DNA from 2 places in the Butyricicoccus sp. AM32-19 genome. Region 2 is predicted to be linked to the other one. Evidence: a T-box and tRNA genes for the amino acid it is inferred to sense, from the RefSeq annotation. Region 2 holds a T-box; the other holds one or more tRNA genes.
What was found. A T-box is a leader RNA that pairs with one kind of tRNA and senses whether it is charged. The one in region 2 lies ahead of DW806_RS01880 (valine--tRNA ligase), so its partner is inferred to be a tRNA-Val.
Positions count from the first base shown of each region.

Region 1: it encodes a tRNA-Val, which carries the amino acid that the T-box ahead of DW806_RS01880 (valine--tRNA ligase) is inferred to sense. The anticodon was not compared.

Region 1 covers NZ_QUIX01000008.1:61,635-69,824, forward strand. The annotation lists gene prmA (50S ribosomal protein L11 methyltransferase) at 1-815, shown strand, start outside; gene DW806_RS08335 (16S rRNA (uracil(1498)-N(3))-methyltransferase) at 894-1,619, shown strand; gene DW806_RS08340 (hypothetical protein) at 1,645-2,427, shown strand; gene DW806_RS08345 (transglutaminase domain-containing protein) at 2,523-3,299, shown strand; tRNA gene DW806_RS08350 (tRNA-Met) at 3,421-3,497, shown strand; tRNA gene DW806_RS08355 (tRNA-Glu) at 3,507-3,581, shown strand; tRNA gene DW806_RS08360 (tRNA-Val) at 3,585-3,660, shown strand; gene yfmF (EF-P 5-aminopentanol modification-associated protein YfmF) at 4,755-6,038, shown strand; gene yfmH (EF-P 5-aminopentanol modification-associated protein YfmH) at 6,035-7,297, shown strand; gene lgt (prolipoprotein diacylglyceryl transferase) at 7,318-8,151, shown strand; gene folD (bifunctional methylenetetrahydrofolate dehydrogenase/methenyltetrahydrofolate cyclohydrolase FolD) at 8,179-8,190, shown strand, end outside.
Region 2 covers NZ_QUIX01000001.1:394,526-402,715, forward strand. The annotation lists gene DW806_RS01865 (saccharopine dehydrogenase family protein) at 318-1,577, shown strand; gene nspC (carboxynorspermidine decarboxylase) at 1,579-2,709, shown strand; gene DW806_RS01875 (transposase) at 2,709-3,311, shown strand; T-box leader at 3,607-3,818, shown strand; gene DW806_RS01880 (valine--tRNA ligase) at 3,899-6,520, shown strand; gene DW806_RS15080 (MerR family transcriptional regulator) at 6,656-8,089, shown strand.

The DNA of each region.
Region 1 (8,190 bases), on a different contig from region 2:
ACTATGTAGACGAGGATCTGGTGCGCGAGAAGCGTGCACAGGAGACCTGTCTCAAAATCTATCTGCCGGACAGCGACGAGGGTGCAAAGCAGTACGCGGATATCCGTGCCGCGCTGGAAAACCTCAAGGCGCGCGATGAGGAGCACGCATGGGGCCGACTGTGCACGGAAACCGCGCTGACCCGTCAGGAGGACTGGGAGTGGGGATGGAAGCAGTATTTCAAGCCGTTCCCGGTGGGACGCAGCTTTATGATCAAACCCTCGTGGGAGACGGTTGAGGACCCGCAGGGCCGCCGTATTCTTGAAATCGACCCGGCGTCGTCCTTCGGCACCGGCAGCCATGACACGACCCAGCTGTGCATGATGGCGCTCGAGGATGCGGTAAAGCCGGGCGACAAGCTGCTCGATATGGGCACTGGCTCGGGTATTCTGGCCATCGCGGCGGCTATGCTCGGCGCGGATGTGCAGACCATTGTCGATATCGACGAGAACTGCCTGAAAACTGCACATGAAAATGCGGAAAAAAACCATGTCGAGATCGGCAGAGGTCTGTGCGGCGATGCGCTGCGCGACCCGAAGCTCGCCGAGGACATCGGCGGCGGCTACGACGTGATCGTGGCGAATATCGTGGCTGATGTCATCATCGGCATGTCGCCCATGTTTGCGGATAAGCTGGTCAAGGGCGGCACACTGATCTGCTCCGGCATCCTCAACGAGCGTGCCGAGGAGGTGCGCGCGGCGCTGGAAAAGAGCGGATTTACGATTCTTTCGCACGAAAAGAGCGATGACTGGAGCGCTTTTGCTGCGAAAAAGTGATTTGTTTCAGGATTCACGGAATGTTCACTTGCCAAACGGCTGTTTTTTTGCTAAAATAGGAAAGGTTATTTGATTATTATGCCTCGATTTTTTGTCGATCAGCAGCCGCAGGACGGCGTGCTGACCCTTACCGGAGAAAACGCGCATCACGCGGGACGTGTTCTGCGTCTGCGTGTCGGCGAAGGTGTTACCCTGTGTGACGGTGCCGGGATGGATTTTGACTGCACGGTGGAAGCCGTGGAGAAGGAAGCCGTGACCTGCCGGGTCGTAAGCTGCCACGCGGCGGATACCGAACCGAAGCAGTCTATCACGCTGTTTATGGCGCTGCCCAAGGGCGACAAAATGGAATTTATCGTGCAGAAGGCGGTAGAGCTCGGCGTCAGCCGTATCGTGCCGTATCTGTCCAAGAATTGCGTTTCCCGACCGGATAAGACCGAAAAGAAGGTGGAACGCTGGCGTAAGATTGCTGCCGAGGCAGCAAAGCAGTGCGGCAGAGGACGTCTGCCGGAGGTGGCAGCCGTTGTACCGGTCGCTCACGCAATTGCGCAGGCGGCGGAAAGCGAAACGGCACTGTTTTTCTACGAAAACGAGAAGCGGACCGGTCTGCACGATGCGCTTGCAGGCGGTGTCAGGGACACGGTTTCGCTGATGGTCGGGCCGGAGGGCGGCTTCGATCCGGCTGAAGCAAAGGCAGCCGTGGACGCGGGACTGCAGAGCGTTTCGCTCGGTACACGCATCCTGCGGTGTGAGACTGCGCCGATTGCGGCGCTTGCGGCCGTGCTCTATGCCGGCGGCAACATGTGAGAAGAAATAAAGGGAGTGTTAAACATTGGCAAAAAACAATGTGGGTAAAAAGCCAATTTCTCAGGAAGAGTATACCACCAACAAGGTGCTCGCAGTATTCAGCGTGTGCCTGCTCGGCGTGCTGGTACTGATGATCCTCGAGCGCCTGCTGGGCTACAGCAACACCTGGAAGACCGGCGTGCTGGTAACGCGGGTGCTGCTCGGTGTGGGCATTGTCGGTGCAGCAGCCGGCATCATCATGCTGGGACAGGAGCATGCAGGCAAGCGCAGCAGCGTGCGCCGCATCGTGTGCGGACGCAATATGCTGATTGCAAGCATCGTTGCCATCGTATTCCTGACCGCGATCAACTACTACGGCACCATGCCGATCAAGGCGATGTATGTTGTCCTGCCGGTTCTGGCAGTGTATTATCTGGTGTATCATTCTTATGCGCCGGAATTTTTCCTGATTGCAGTAGATACCGGTGTGGGTGTTGCGGCAATGCTGGTGATTCACCGCGCGCTGGTTTCGGCTAACCATACATGGATGTCCACCGTGGCGGCAGCAGGTACCGCGGTACTGGCACTGATCCAGATCGCTGTTACGGCTTCTCTGCGCCGCAAGAAGGGTAAGTTTACCTTCCGCGGCCGCAAGATCGACACCCAGTTCAGCAAGAACGCGTACCTGATGCTCACCATTACGCCGATCGTGATGGTAGCGCTGACGGCAGTCGTTGTACTTGCGGCAAGCCATGTCATGATCGCACTGGGTGCGGCAGCGGCATATCTGTTCATCACTGCGGTATACTATACCGTGAAGCTGATGTGATAATTGCATTTTTCCTGTCGAAGCGCGGCGCGTTTTGACGGTTAGACAGCGGGCGGCGCAGCCGCCCGCTTTGTCATACCCGAAGGAGGGGACATATGAGACGGTTTTTCGGCTTTCTGCTGACCATGGCTCTGCTTGGCGGCGGTGTGTTCTGGCTGCCGTATCTGCAGGCGAAGCCGGTGGATAATGTCTATCAGGCGGCAGATCTGCTCCGGCAGGACGCGGAGAACGGCGGAAACGGCGTTGCCTTCCGCGAGGACAACGTGGACGCGGACGAGGTGTACCGAGCACTGGAGGCGCAGTATCCATACGCATTCGCGCTGCACGCGGTAACACGGCCGAACAAGACCATCGAGCTGAACGCCGAGGTTTCTCGGCAGGCGCGGCAGGAGCAGGCGTGGGAGTACGCCAGGGTTCTGGCGGCAGGCTCGGTTTCGCAGACCATGACTGCAGAGGAGAAGTTGCGTGCGCTGCACGATACCCTCATCCGTCAGTGTGAGTACGATGTGGATACGGCAGAGGAGGACGCTCCGGACGGCTCGGCACCCGCTTTCGCGGCAGATGGCGCGCTGCTCGATCATAAGGCTGTGTGTGCCGGTTACGGCCGCGCGTATGAGATGCTGTGCAAGGCGGCAGGCATTCAGGTCATCTATGTCGCATCCGAGGAAATGAACCACGGCTGGAATGCTGTGCGGTTGGGCGGCACAACATATTACATCGACTGCACGTTTGACGACCCGATTCCGGACAGAGGCGAATATGTATCCGATCAGTATTTTATGCTCACCGGAGAAGAACTGGCGCAGACGCATACCTGGAATGAGGCGTTCTACGAGCAGCTTCTGGACAGTCTGGAACAGGGCGGGAAATAGCGGAAAAATCGGTTCCAAAACTTTTTCAAAAAAATTTGAAAAAAGGTGTTGACATTTACTCGATTATGGACTATACTAAACAAGTCGTCAGCGAGCGGGCGATAACAACGGAAAAGGATATGGCGGTATAGCTTAGTTGGCTAGAGCGTCCGGTTCATACCCGGAAGGTCATTGGTTCAAGTCCAATTACCGCTACCATTTTCCCTTGGCCCGTTGGTCAAGCGGTCAAGACACCGCCCTTTCACGGCGGTAACGGGGGTTCGATTCCCCCACGGGTCACCACTTGGAAGTTTAGCTCAGCTGGGAGAGCATCTGCCTTACAAGCAGAGGGTCAGCGGTTCGAGCCCGTTAACTTCCACCACGAAAACCACTCACGAAAGTGAGTGGTTTTTCTTTTTGTCTTTAGAAACCGCCGGCTTTCCGGGGCATACGAGGCGCGCAGCGCTACGTTCTGTCCGGGCGGCAGTTTTTTCAGCACCGGCTTAGCGGGGTACTCGAACTGCCGCAGGCGGGTTCGCCCTTTCTGGGCGGCACCTTTTCCGCTTGAAATCAAGCGAGGAGTTGCGCTCTGCGGAGCGCGGGGATTCGCCGCGCCCCGCGGCAGGGCAAGAGGGTAGACACCAAGGTTTCTACCCTCTTAACTCCCACTTCCTTTTGGGAGGGTCTGGCGCAGATTGCCGACATGTGACCGCTGCGAAACAGGGGAACGGCAGTCGGGTTACCGCAGCGTGTCTTTCGTGAAATATTCGCAGTTCACAGACAGTGTACTGCTACACAGGCGGTTTAGTCTACGCAGGCGCGGCATGACCGTGCCGCGCAACTCTTTAACGCGTTATACCGGAAGGCACCTGCGGATTTTGTTGTTCGGTACAATTTATCCTCGTAGGTGCTGTCTATCATAACGTGCTGACGAATTGTGCGGCACGGTTATGCCGCACTCTGCGTTGATTAACCCGCATGTGTAGCAGTACGCTGTCTGTGAACTGCGAATATTTCACGAAAGACACGCTGCGGTAACCCGACTGCCGTTCCCCTTTTCGAAGCGGTCACATATAGGAAATCTGCGCCAGATTAGGAAGCAAGGGAAAGGTAGGAGTTCAAAGAGGAAGGAAAACCGTAGGTTGTCCTTCCTTTTTGCCCCCCGCCGCGGGGCGCGGCACGTTCCCGCCGTCCGCAGACGGCGAATCCCCCGCTGAGGTTCAGCGGAAAACTCTCCGCCCGGAAAGGGACGAACACGCTTGCGCAGTTCGAGTACCCCGCGCAGCCGGTGCTGAGAAATGCTGCCCGGATAGGGCGAACAGCCTGCGCGGTTCGTGCATCCTAGCGGGTCGGTGCCGGAATAGCCTGCGTTGCGGTTAAACCGCCGCAACTTCACATAAACTACGTTTGCGTTACTCCCACATATACGGTATAATATAACCCGTTAGACAAACTTTTCCGGAATCGAGGGAAATTATGCAACGAGTGACCCGAAAAACGCTGGGTGCGGGAATCAATCTCACCTGCGTGACCACACCGAAGTTTAAGCGGGCAGTGCTGCGTGCGATGCTGGTGCTGCCGCTCGGCGGCGAGGATGCCGCGCTGCGCGCGTGTCTGCCGCAGGTTTTGCGCCGCGGCACGGCCAGGCTGAACGATATGCAGGCGTTCGGCACCGCGCTCGATGAGCTGTACGGCGCCCGTATTGAAGCCGCAGTGCGCAAGGAGGGCGAAAACCTGTGCATCGGCTTTCTGTCCGACTGTATTGATGAGGCTTATGCACCGGGAGCCGACGGTCTGACCGCCGGTGTGATCGGTCTGCTGTGCGATCTGCTGTACAACCCGTATCTGCAGGACGGCCTGTTCTGCGCCGCTTATGCAGAGGGCGAACGCGGCAATCTGATCGACCGCATTGCTGCACTCAAAAACGATCCGCGTTCGTGGGCGCCGCGCCGACTGAATGAGATCATGTGCGAAAACGAGGACTACGGCAAGTCCGCGCTCGGTACGATCGAGCAGGCAGAGCGCATTACATCGGAAACGCTGTATGCGGCCTATCGCCGCGCGCTGAGTGAGGCGCAGGTGGAGCTGTTCTACTGCGGTACGATGATGCCGGACGAGGTGGAAGCGCGCTTCATGGCAACGCCGCTGGCCCAGCCGCGCGAGGGCACGCTGTATCAGCCGCACACGGTCGTGCAGGCGCGACCTGTTGGTGACGTTCGTGAGGTCGTTGAGGATGCCGAGGTAACCCAGGGCAAGCTGTCGCTCGGCTTCCGTACCGGCGGTGCATCACTGACCGGCGGAGAACCGGCGGCGTACTGGGTGTTCCAGACCATCTACGGCGGCTCGACAAGCGCGAAGCTGTTTCTCAACGTACGCGAGAAAAAGTCGCTGTGCTACTACGCAAGCGCACAGTTTGTGGCATCTAAGGGACTGATGATCGTGGGCTCCGGCATTGAGAACAGAAATTTCGAGGTCGCACGCGATGAAATCCTGCACCAGCTGGATTTGTGCCGCAAGGGCGAAATTACGGACGCAGAACTCGAAAGCGCACGCAAAACGCTGGTCAACGGCTGGCGCACCATGCTCGACGACCCGCTTACACTCGAGCGCTACTGGATGGGACAGGCGGCTGCAGGCACGCTCGTATCGCCCGAGGAGCGCATCGAGCAGGTGGCCGACATCACGCGCGAGCAGGTCATTGCCGCGGCACAGAGCACAGCGCTTGACACGGTATTCTTTATGAAGGGAGCGGCAAAATGACAAAGAATTATTCCGCTCTGCACGAGAGTATGCAGACCCGCACGCTGGCAAACGGTCTGCGCATCTGCTATCTGCCCAAGAAGGGTTTCAGCAAAACCTTCGCCATTCTGGCGACCGATTTCGGTTCGGTGGACGCATCGTTCACCTTTGAGGGCAAGCGGTATGATACACCGGCAGGCGTGGCGCACTTCCTTGAGCACAAGATGTTCGAGGATGAGGACGGCAACGCACTGCAGAAATTCGCCCGCACCGGTGCAAGTCCGAACGCCTTCACAAGCCACACCATGACGGCGTATCACTTTTCCTGTACCGACCGGTTTGAGGAGAATCTGGAGATTCTGCTTAAATTCGTGTTCACGCCGTACTTCACGGATGAAAACGTGGAGAAGGAACGCGGCATTATCAATCAGGAGATCCGCATGGTAGAGGACACACCCAATTGGGAGGTGTTTGTCGGCGCGTATGAGGGTCTGTATCGTAATCATCCGGTGCGTGTGTCCATTCCGGGCAGCGAGGAGAGCATTTCGCATATTACACCGGAGCTGCTGTACACCTGTCACCGTGCGTTTTACAGTCCGAAGAACATGGCGCTCGTGGTGTGCGGCACAGCGGACTTTGAGCAGGTATGCCGCATGGCAGAGGAGATTTCACCGCAGGACGCACCGGAGATCGGTCAGCGTCATTACGGCGAGCGCCGCGCGGAAGTCCATCAGCCGGTTGTGACGCGCAAAATGCAGGTGTCGCTGCCGCAGTGTATGGTCGGCTTTAAGGATGAGCCGGTTCCGGCCGGAGAAAGCCGTCTGCGCCGCAGTCTGATCGGTGATCTGGCGGTGCGTATTCTGTGCGGCGATACCTCTCCGCTGTATGCAAAGCTGTACGAAAAGCGGCTGCTCGGACGCGATTTTGATGTGGATTACTCGCTCATTCCGGATGGCGCATGCGCGATCCTCGGCGGCGAGAGCCGAGATCCTGCGGCTGTGCGCGAAGCGCTCGAGCGGGAGACTGCACGGCTGGCGCAGGAGGGCATCGAGCCGAAGCTGTTCCGCCGCATGAAGAACGCGCTGTACGGCATGCGCCTGCGTATGCTGGATGTGCCCGATCTGTATGCACGGCAGGAGATCACTTCTGTTTTTGCGGGCGAGCATTATCTGGATTTTGCCGGGCTGTTTGACACCATTCATGCGGAGGATGTGCAGGAAATGTTCCGCCGCTGGGCACAGCCGAACCGCTCGACCATGTCGGTGGTAGAGCCGAAGTAACGATAGAAAGAAGAAAGATCATGGAACACACAATTTCATTTCCGGCGCTCGGCCTGAACCTTGACATCAACCGTGTCGCTGTCAATCTGTTCGGCAAGGATATTTACTGGTATGGCATTATTATCTGTCTGGGCTTTGTGCTGGCGGCGCTGTATGTCAATCGGCGGACGCAGGAGTTCGGCGTTACGTCGGACAATCTGATGGACTGCCTGATCATCTGTGTGCCGGTCGGCATCATCAGCGCCCGCATTTACTATGTGGCGTTTGAATGGGGCTATTACAGCCAGCATCCGAATGAGATCATCGCCATCTGGAAGGGCGGCATCGCAATTTACGGTGCGGTCATCGGTGTTGTGATTGCACTGGCGGTGTACAGCAGAATGAAGAAACTGTCGTTTGCCAGCCTGTGCGATCTGGCGGCGTTCGGTCTGCTGATTGGTCAGTGCATCGGAAGATGGGGCAACTTTGTCAACGGTGAGGCACATGGCGGTGCAACCTCTCTGCCGTGGGGCATGAGCATTGACGGTGCCTCTCCGGTGCATCCGACCTTCCTGTATGAGTCGCTGTGGAATCTGGTGGGCTTTATTGCACTGCATTTCTACTCGAAGAAGCGCAAGTTTGGGGGCGAAATGGCGCTGCTGTATGTAGCGTGGTACGGTCTGGGCCGTGCGTGGATCGAGGGCCTGCGGACGGACAGCCTGTATCTCGGCCCGGTGCGCGTATCGCAGCTGCTGGCCGGCATAAGCTGCATTGCGGCGATTATTGTGCTGGTACGGCAATATAACCGCATCAAGGTCGAGAAGGCGTTCTATGCGCCGGAGCAGGACAAGGCGGACGAGAAAAAAGGCGAATAACATTTCACGATAAAGGAGAACGACAATATGAGTGCAGTA
Region 2 (8,190 bases):
GAAACAGCAGGTGTCTACCCTCTTGTGCCCCCGCCGGGTAGGCGCACTCCCCGCTGAGGTTCAGCGAACCTCCCGCCCGTTAGGGGCGAACCCGCTGACGCAGTTCGCGCGCCCCGCTCAGCCGGTGCAGAGAAACAGGCTGCCGCCCGTTAGGGGCGAACCCGCCTGCGGCAGTTCGAGTACCCCGCTCAGCCGGTGCAGAGAAAAAGGCTGCCGCCTGCGCAGTTCCGTTCGCTTCTCAAGCGGCAGTTTAACAAATAAAGACCATTCAATAAATCTAAATTATATATACAGTTAAAAATGAGGAGGAATTAACAATGGGAAGAGCATTGATCATCGGCTGCGGCGGCGTTGCCGGCGTAGTTATCCACAAGTGCTGCCAGAACAGCGACGTTTTTGAGGAGATCATGATCGCGTCCCGCACCAAGAGCAAGTGCGATGCCATCAAGGAGAAGCTGGACGGTACGACCGCAACCAAGATCCGCACCGCCAAGGTGGACGCGGACAACGTGGACGAGCTGTGCGCGCTCATCGACGAGTACAAGCCGGACATCGTGATGAACATTGCGCTGCCGTATCAGGACCTGACCATCATGGATGCGTGCCTCAAGTGCGGCGTAAACTACATGGATACTGCCAACTACGAGCCGGAGGACACCGACGATCCGGAGTGGCGCGCCATTTACGAGAAGCGCTGCAAGGACGAGGGCTTTACCGCGTACTTCGACTACTCCTGGCAGTGGGCGTACAAGAAAAAGTTTGAGGAGGCCGGTCTGACCGCTCTGCTCGGTTCCGGCTTTGACCCGGGTGTAACGCAGGCGTACTGCGCTTACGCACAGAAGCACCTGTTCGATGAAATCGACACCATCGACATTCTGGACTGCAACGGCGGCGACCACGGCTATCCGTTTGCGACCAACTTCAACCCGGAGATCAATCTGCGTGAGGTATCCGCGCCCGGTTCGTACTGGGAGAATGGTCACTGGGTGGAGATCCCGGCGATGAGCATCAAGCGCGAGTACGACTTCGATCAGGTCGGCCACAAGGACATGTACCTGCTCCACCACGAGGAGATCGAGTCCCTGGCGAAGAATATTCCGGGCGTGCAGCGTATCCGCTTCTTCATGACCTTCGGTCAGTCCTATCTGACCCACATGAAGTGTCTGGAGAACGTCGGCATGCTGTCCACCACCCCGATCGAGTTTGAAGGCCACCAGATCGTGCCGATCCAGTTCCTCAAGGCGCTGCTGCCCGATCCGGCAACGCTCGGTCCGCGCACCAAGGGCAAGACCAACATCGGCTGCATCTTCACCGGCAAGAAGGACGGCAAGGAAAAGACCGCCTACATTTACAACGTCTGCGACCACGAGGAGTGCTACCGCGAGGTCGGCTCGCAGGCCATCAGCTATACCACCGGCGTTCCGGCGATGATCGGCGCGGCGATGCTGCTGACCGGCAAGTGGAACAAGCCGGGCGTGTACACGGTCGAGGAGTTTGATCCCGATCCGTACATGGAGGCGCTGAACAAGTGGGGTCTGCCGTGGCAGATCAACGACAAGCCGGTACTGGTGGACTGATATGAAATTTACTGAGCTTCCTACGCCCTGCTACCTGCTCGATGAAAACCGTCTGGTGCAGAATCTGGCCGTCCTGCGGGACGTTGCCAGACGCACCGGCGCGAAGATCCTGCTGGCGCAGAAGGCGTTCTCGATGTTTTCCGTGTACCCGCTGATTCGGGAGTATCTGGCGGGCACAACGGCCTCCGGTCTGTACGAGGCACGGCTCGGTCATGAGGAATTCGGCGGCGAGACCCATGTCTACGCACCGGCCTACGCGGAGGGCGAGTTCCGCGAGATCCTGGAGTACGCCGACCACATTGTGTTCAACTCGTTCACGCAGTGGAAGGCCTACGGCAGCCTTGCCCGCGCGGCAGGGAAGAGCTGCGGCCTGCGGCTCAATCCGGAGTGCTCCACGCAGCCGAGCGACCACGCGATGTATGACCCGTGCGGTCCGGATTCGCGCCTTGGCATTACGATAGAGAATTTTCAGCCGGAGCTGCTCGACGGCATTGAAGGCTTCCACTTCCACACGCTCTGCGAGCAGAATTCGGACGATCTGGTGCGGACTGTCGCTGCATTTGAGCAGAATTTCGGCCAGTATATGGATGGCCTGAAATGGCTCAACCTCGGCGGCGGCCACCATATCACCCGCGCGGATTACGATGTGGAAACGCTGGTGCACTGCATTGATTATCTGCAGAAAAAGTACAAGGTGCAGGTTTATCTGGAGCCGGGCGAGGCCGTTGTGCTGAATGCGGGCTATCTGGTCGCCACCGTGCTTGAGGTGATGCACAACCATAAGGACATTGCGATTCTGGATACCTCGGCGGCGTGCCATATGCCGGACGTGCTCGAGGTGCCGTACCGTCCGCCGGTGTACCGCGGCGGCGAGCCGGGGAAGAAGGCGTTCACCTATCTGCTGACCGGCCGCTCCTGCCTCGCAGGCGACGTCATCGGTGAGTATTCGTTCGATGTGGCGCTCGGCGCCGGTGAGCAGGTCGTGTTCGAGGACATGGCGCTCTACACCATGGTCAAGACCAATACGTTTAACGGCATGCCGCTGCCGCTGATCGCCATTCGGCGCGCCGACGGCACGGATGAGGTCGTGCGGATGTTCGGGTATGAGGAGTTTAAGCGGAGACTTTCCTGATGGAGACGAGGAGATCGGCTCGGCTGCCAAAGTATGATTACGGAAAGCAGGGCGTCTATTTTGTGACGCTCTGCACGCAGGATCGTGCGTGTATTTTGTGGAATGACACGGATATATGCTATCCCGTAGAGGCGAACATTGTTCGCCTGCCTGCGGATGTACCGCTGTCTGCGATTGGACATTTGGTGCAAGCGGGAATCAACAATATTCCACTGCATTATCCGAATATTTCCGTGGATATTGCGGCGATTATGCCAAACCATGTACATCTGCTGCTATGCGTTAGCTCGCTGTTCGGGCGCACACTGTGCGCCCCTACGGTGGAGACGGAAGCGCCGGGGATAAACGTAGGGGCGAACAGTGTTCGCCCACATCCGGCAAAAGGCATCGACCGGTCCGGGCGCACACTGTGCGCCCCTACGATTTCGCGTGTGATAAAACAATTAAAGGAATTCGTAACGAAACAGGTTGGGTATTCCATATGGCAGCGGTCGTTTTATGACCATGTCATTCGGGATGATGCGGATTACGCCGTGAAATACAATTATATTTTGGATAATCCACGCAGATGGGCAGAGGACGAATATTACAGCAACAGGTAATAAGTTGTAAATCGCCTGACCGTAGGGTGCGCCGACTTCGGCGCACCGCATTCCAGCGAATATCACCGGATTATAGTCCGTGGCATACGCTGTCGTTAATGTATTCCGTTGCTGTGAAATTTGCCCTGCGGTTTACAAACGGTGCGCCGACCTCGGCGCACCCTACGGGATAGCGTGAGCTTGTATTTATCTGTTAGTATATTCGCTGGCATGTATCGTATAGGCAAGTTGCTGTCAACTGCGTCATATCCCTTGACAAACCCGGATTTAACAGCTATACTATTAAAGTTAATACACAAATGCAGTGAAAAAGAGGAGTATTTTTCCTTTGCGCGTTTAGAGAGGGTGCGGTCGGTGCAAGCACCTCGGCGGGGAAGAAGAAGGTCGCTTTGGAGCAGAACAGCCGAATGTTCGTTAAGCTGTTCCGTCTAACCCGCGTTACGGGGCAACGAGTGCGCGTCTTTACGCGAATTCAGGTGGTACCACGGAGCATACTTCGTCCTGTTGTCGGGATGAGTATGCTCTTTTTTGTTTGCACAGAGGTATCCCGCATGTATATCGTAAATCAAATTGAAGGAGATAGATCAATGAGCGAACTGCCTAAGACCTACGACCCGAAATCGGTCGAGGACAAGCTGTACAAGTTCTGGGTCGATTCCGGCTTCTTCCACGCCGAGGTCAATCCGGACAAGAAACCGTACACCATCGTTATCCCGCCTCCGAATGTTACCGGCCAGCTGCACATGGGCCACGCATTCGACGAGACCTTGCAGGATATCCTCATCCGCACCAAGCGCATGCAGGGCTACGAGGCGCTGTGGATGCCGGGCACCGATCACGCCGGTATTGCAACCCAGATTAAAGTAGAGGAGAACCTCCGCAAGGAGGAGGGCCTGACCCGTTACGACCTCGGCCGCGAGGAGTTCCTCAAGCGCGTCTGGGCGTGGAAGGACAAGTTCGGCAGCCGCATTATCAGCCAGCTCAAAAAGCTCGGCACCTCCTGCGACTGGGATCGCGAGCGCTTCACCATGGACGAGGGCTGCTCCAAGGCGGTCCGCGAGGTATTCGTAAACCTGTACAACAAGGGCCTGATCTACAAGGGCCACCGCATCATCAACTGGTGCCCGCACTGCGCAACTGCGCTGTCCGACGCTGAGGTTGAGTACGAAACCCAGCCGGGCAAGCTGTGGCACATCCGCTATCCGCTGGCGGACGGCTCGGGCGACCTCGTTGTTGCGACCACCCGTCCGGAGACCTTCATGGGCGATACCGGCGTTGCTGTCAACCCGAACGACGAGCGCTACAAGCACCTCATCGGCAAGACCTGCATCCTCCCGATCATGAACCGCGAGATTCCGATCTTCGGTGACGAGTACGTTGACATGGAGTTCGGCACCGGCTGTGTTAAGGTTACGCCGTGCCACGACCCGAACGACTTCGAGATGGGTCAGCGCCATGACCTCGAGCAGATTCTCGTGTTCAACGAGGACGCGACCGTCAACGCAAACGGCGGCAAGTACGAGGGCATGGACCGCTACGAGTGCCGCAAGGCGGTTGTAAAGGACCTCGAGGAAGGCGGCTGGCTGGTCAAGATTGAGGACCACGAGCACAACGTAGGCACCTGCTACCGCTGCGGCACGACCGTTGAGCCGATGACCTCGGCGCAGTGGTTCGTCAAGATGGCGCCGCTCGCCAAGCCCGCGATGGACGTAGTAAACGAGGGCAAGACCAAGTTCGTGCCCGACCGCTTCTCCAAGACCTACCTGCGCTGGATGGAAAACGTACACGATTGGTGTATCTCCCGTCAGCTGTGGTGGGGTCACCGCATTCCGGCGTTCTACTGCGACGACTGCGGCGAAATGACCGTCTCCAAGACCGATGTATGCACCTGCCCGAAGTGCGGCGGCACGCATATCCATCAGGAGGAGGACGTACTGGATACCTGGTTCTCGTCCGCTCTGTGGCCGTTCTCCACGCTCGGCTGGCCGGACAAGACCAAGGAGCTGGAGTACTTCTACCCGACCTCTACGCTTGTTACCGGCTACGATATCATCTTCTTCTGGGTTGCCCGCATGATTTTCTCCGGTGTGGAGCACATGGGCGAGACCCCGTTCAAGACGGTTTATATCCACGGTCTGGTGCGCGACGCGCAGGGCCGCAAGATGTCCAAGTCGCTCGGCAACGGCATCGACCCGCTCGAGGTCATCGACCAGTACGGCGCAGACGCGCTGCGCTTCACCCTCGCAACCGGCAACAGCCCCGGAAACGATATGCGTTTCTCGGATGAGCGCGTACAGGCGTCCCGCAACTTCTGCAACAAGATCTGGAATGCATCCCGCTTTATCCAGATGAACCTGACCATCGACAAGGACAAGGCAGTCGAGCTGCCGAGTGACCTTGCCATCGAGGACAAGTGGATTATCAGCAAGTTCAACACGCTGGTAGCCGACGTTACCCGCAACATCGACCAGTACGAGCTGGGTCTGGCAGCTGCCAAGCTGAACGACTTCATCTGGGAGAACTTCTGCGACTGGTATATCGAAATTGCAAAGACCCGTCTGCAGACCGGCGACGAGAACGTACAGAAGGTGCTGTGCTATGTGCTGAGCGGCGCAATGCAGCTGCTGCACCCGTTCATGCCGTTCATCACCGAGACCATCTGGCAGGCGCTGCCGCATGAGGGTCCGTCCGTTATGGTATCCGCATGGCCGGAGTACAAGGACGAGCTGCACTTTGCCGCTGAGGAGGCACAGATGGAGAGCCTGATGGACGCTGTCCGCGCCATCCGCAACCGCCGTGCCGAGATGAACGTACCGCCCTCCAAGAAGGCCAAGGTGCTCATCCTGACCGAGAAGAAGGATACGTTCTCCGCAGGCGCAGGCTTCTTCCCCAAGCTGGCATACGCTTCCGAGATCGAGCTGATCGACGCGGTTCCGGCGGACGCTGCCAAGATGGCATCCGTAGTCACCGGCGACGCACAGATTTATATGCCGATGGGCGACCTCATCGACTTTGAGGCCGAGCGGGCCCGTCTCGGCAAGGAGAAGAGCAAGGTCGAGGCTGATATCGACTTTGTTATGAAGAAGCTGAACAACCCGAAGTTTGTCGATAAGGCACCCGAGAAGGTTGTTGCAGCCGAGCGCGAAAAGGCCGAAAAGCTGCGCGAGCACCTCGCAAAGCTGGAGGAGTCCATTGCAGCGCTGAACTAAGCTGCATGAAGCTGAATTAAATATAAAAAGAGTGGAGTTTCTCCACTCTTTTTTCTTAACATTTTCTCCGAAAACACTTGACTGTAAACCTACTTTATCCCTTATAATGTAATCAATAGAAGGGAAGGTGATTGTATGAACATAGCGGAAGCAGAGCGCAGGACGGGCTTATCCCGAGCGAACATCCGGTTTTACGAAAAGGAGGGGCTGCTCACGCCGACACGCGGCGAGAACGGCTACCGCGACTACACCGAGGACAATGTACAGACACTGCGGAAGATCATGCTGCTGCGGCGGCTGCGGCTGAGCGTGCCCGACATCCGCGCCATCGAGAGCGGCGAGAAAGCGCTGCCCGAGGCGGCGGCAGGCCAGCTCGACGTATTGCAGGGGGACATCCGCGAGAGCGAACTGGCGTATGCGATGTGCCGCGCCATCTGCGAGGACAGAGCGGAGTGGAACGGGCTGGATGTAGACCGGTACCAGTCCATCGTGCTGCCCGCAGATGACCCGCGCGAGAAAGACCGCATCCCGCCGGCAGGCTGTCCGTGGCGGCGCTTCTTTGCCCGCAATGTGGATGCCGGACTGTATGGGCTGCTGTGGTCGATGCTGTCGCAGTGGGTGTTCCGCATCAATCCGGATCATTTTATGTCGAATCTGGCGTGGACGCTCGCGTGCGGGTATGTCAGCTGGCTGCTGACGTTCGTGTTCGAGCCGGTGCTGCTGCATTACTGGGGCACAACGCCCGGCAAGTGGATATTCGGGCTGTCCGTCCGCGATGAGGACGGAGAAAAGCTGTCCATCCGCACCGCATATGCCCGTTTGTGGGGCGTGTTCGTCTACGGCAACTGCTATGCGCTGCCGCTCTTCGACTGGTACTACAATTACAAGTGCTACCGCGCGTGCAAAGAAGAGGAGCTGCCGTGGGATTTGGAGAACGGGTGCAGCATCGTTGTCCGCGAGCGGGAGGTGCGCTGGTATCGCGTGGCGCTGTACCTGCTGGTGCTCGGGCTGCGAGCAGCCGCAGGTTACGGCATTGACCTGTACGCCGAGCTGCCGCCCAATCGCGGCGAGCTGACCCTTGCGGAGTATGTGGAGAACTGCAACGACTGCCTGAAATATAATCAGGGCATGGCGCCGTATGTCCGGCCGGACGGAAGCTGGAATAAGGATTTGGACATAATGGGCGGCTCGTACACCGGATTCTCGCTGGGCGATTCTGCTGTATCCGATGTGACGGTCGAAACCGATGCGGACGGCTATGTGCAGTCGGTGACGGTGGTTTCGGATTCGCAGAACGGCTCGTGCGGCTATCAGGAGCGCATGACGGTGTATTACGCCTTTGCGGCCGCGTATGCCAAATGGAGCTGGCTGTATGCCGACCACATGAGGGATGACATCATTGACGACGGCTGGGAATACGATGCACCGGATACGAAAAACGTCAAGGAGGCGCATCTCGACGGGCTGGATTTCCGATACGAGTATGAATTCAGCGGCGCATCGCGCGATAACGCCGTGGACGGAAAGCCGATGCCGTATCATTCGGTGCTGACGATTGAGAAAGAGTGAGGAGTGGAGAGCGAGGTGCTCTCCACTCTCTGCTTTATTAGAAAATTGCTTTCTTATTTGCCCAAAGTGTGCTATACTAATCTCACAAAACCATATAGATA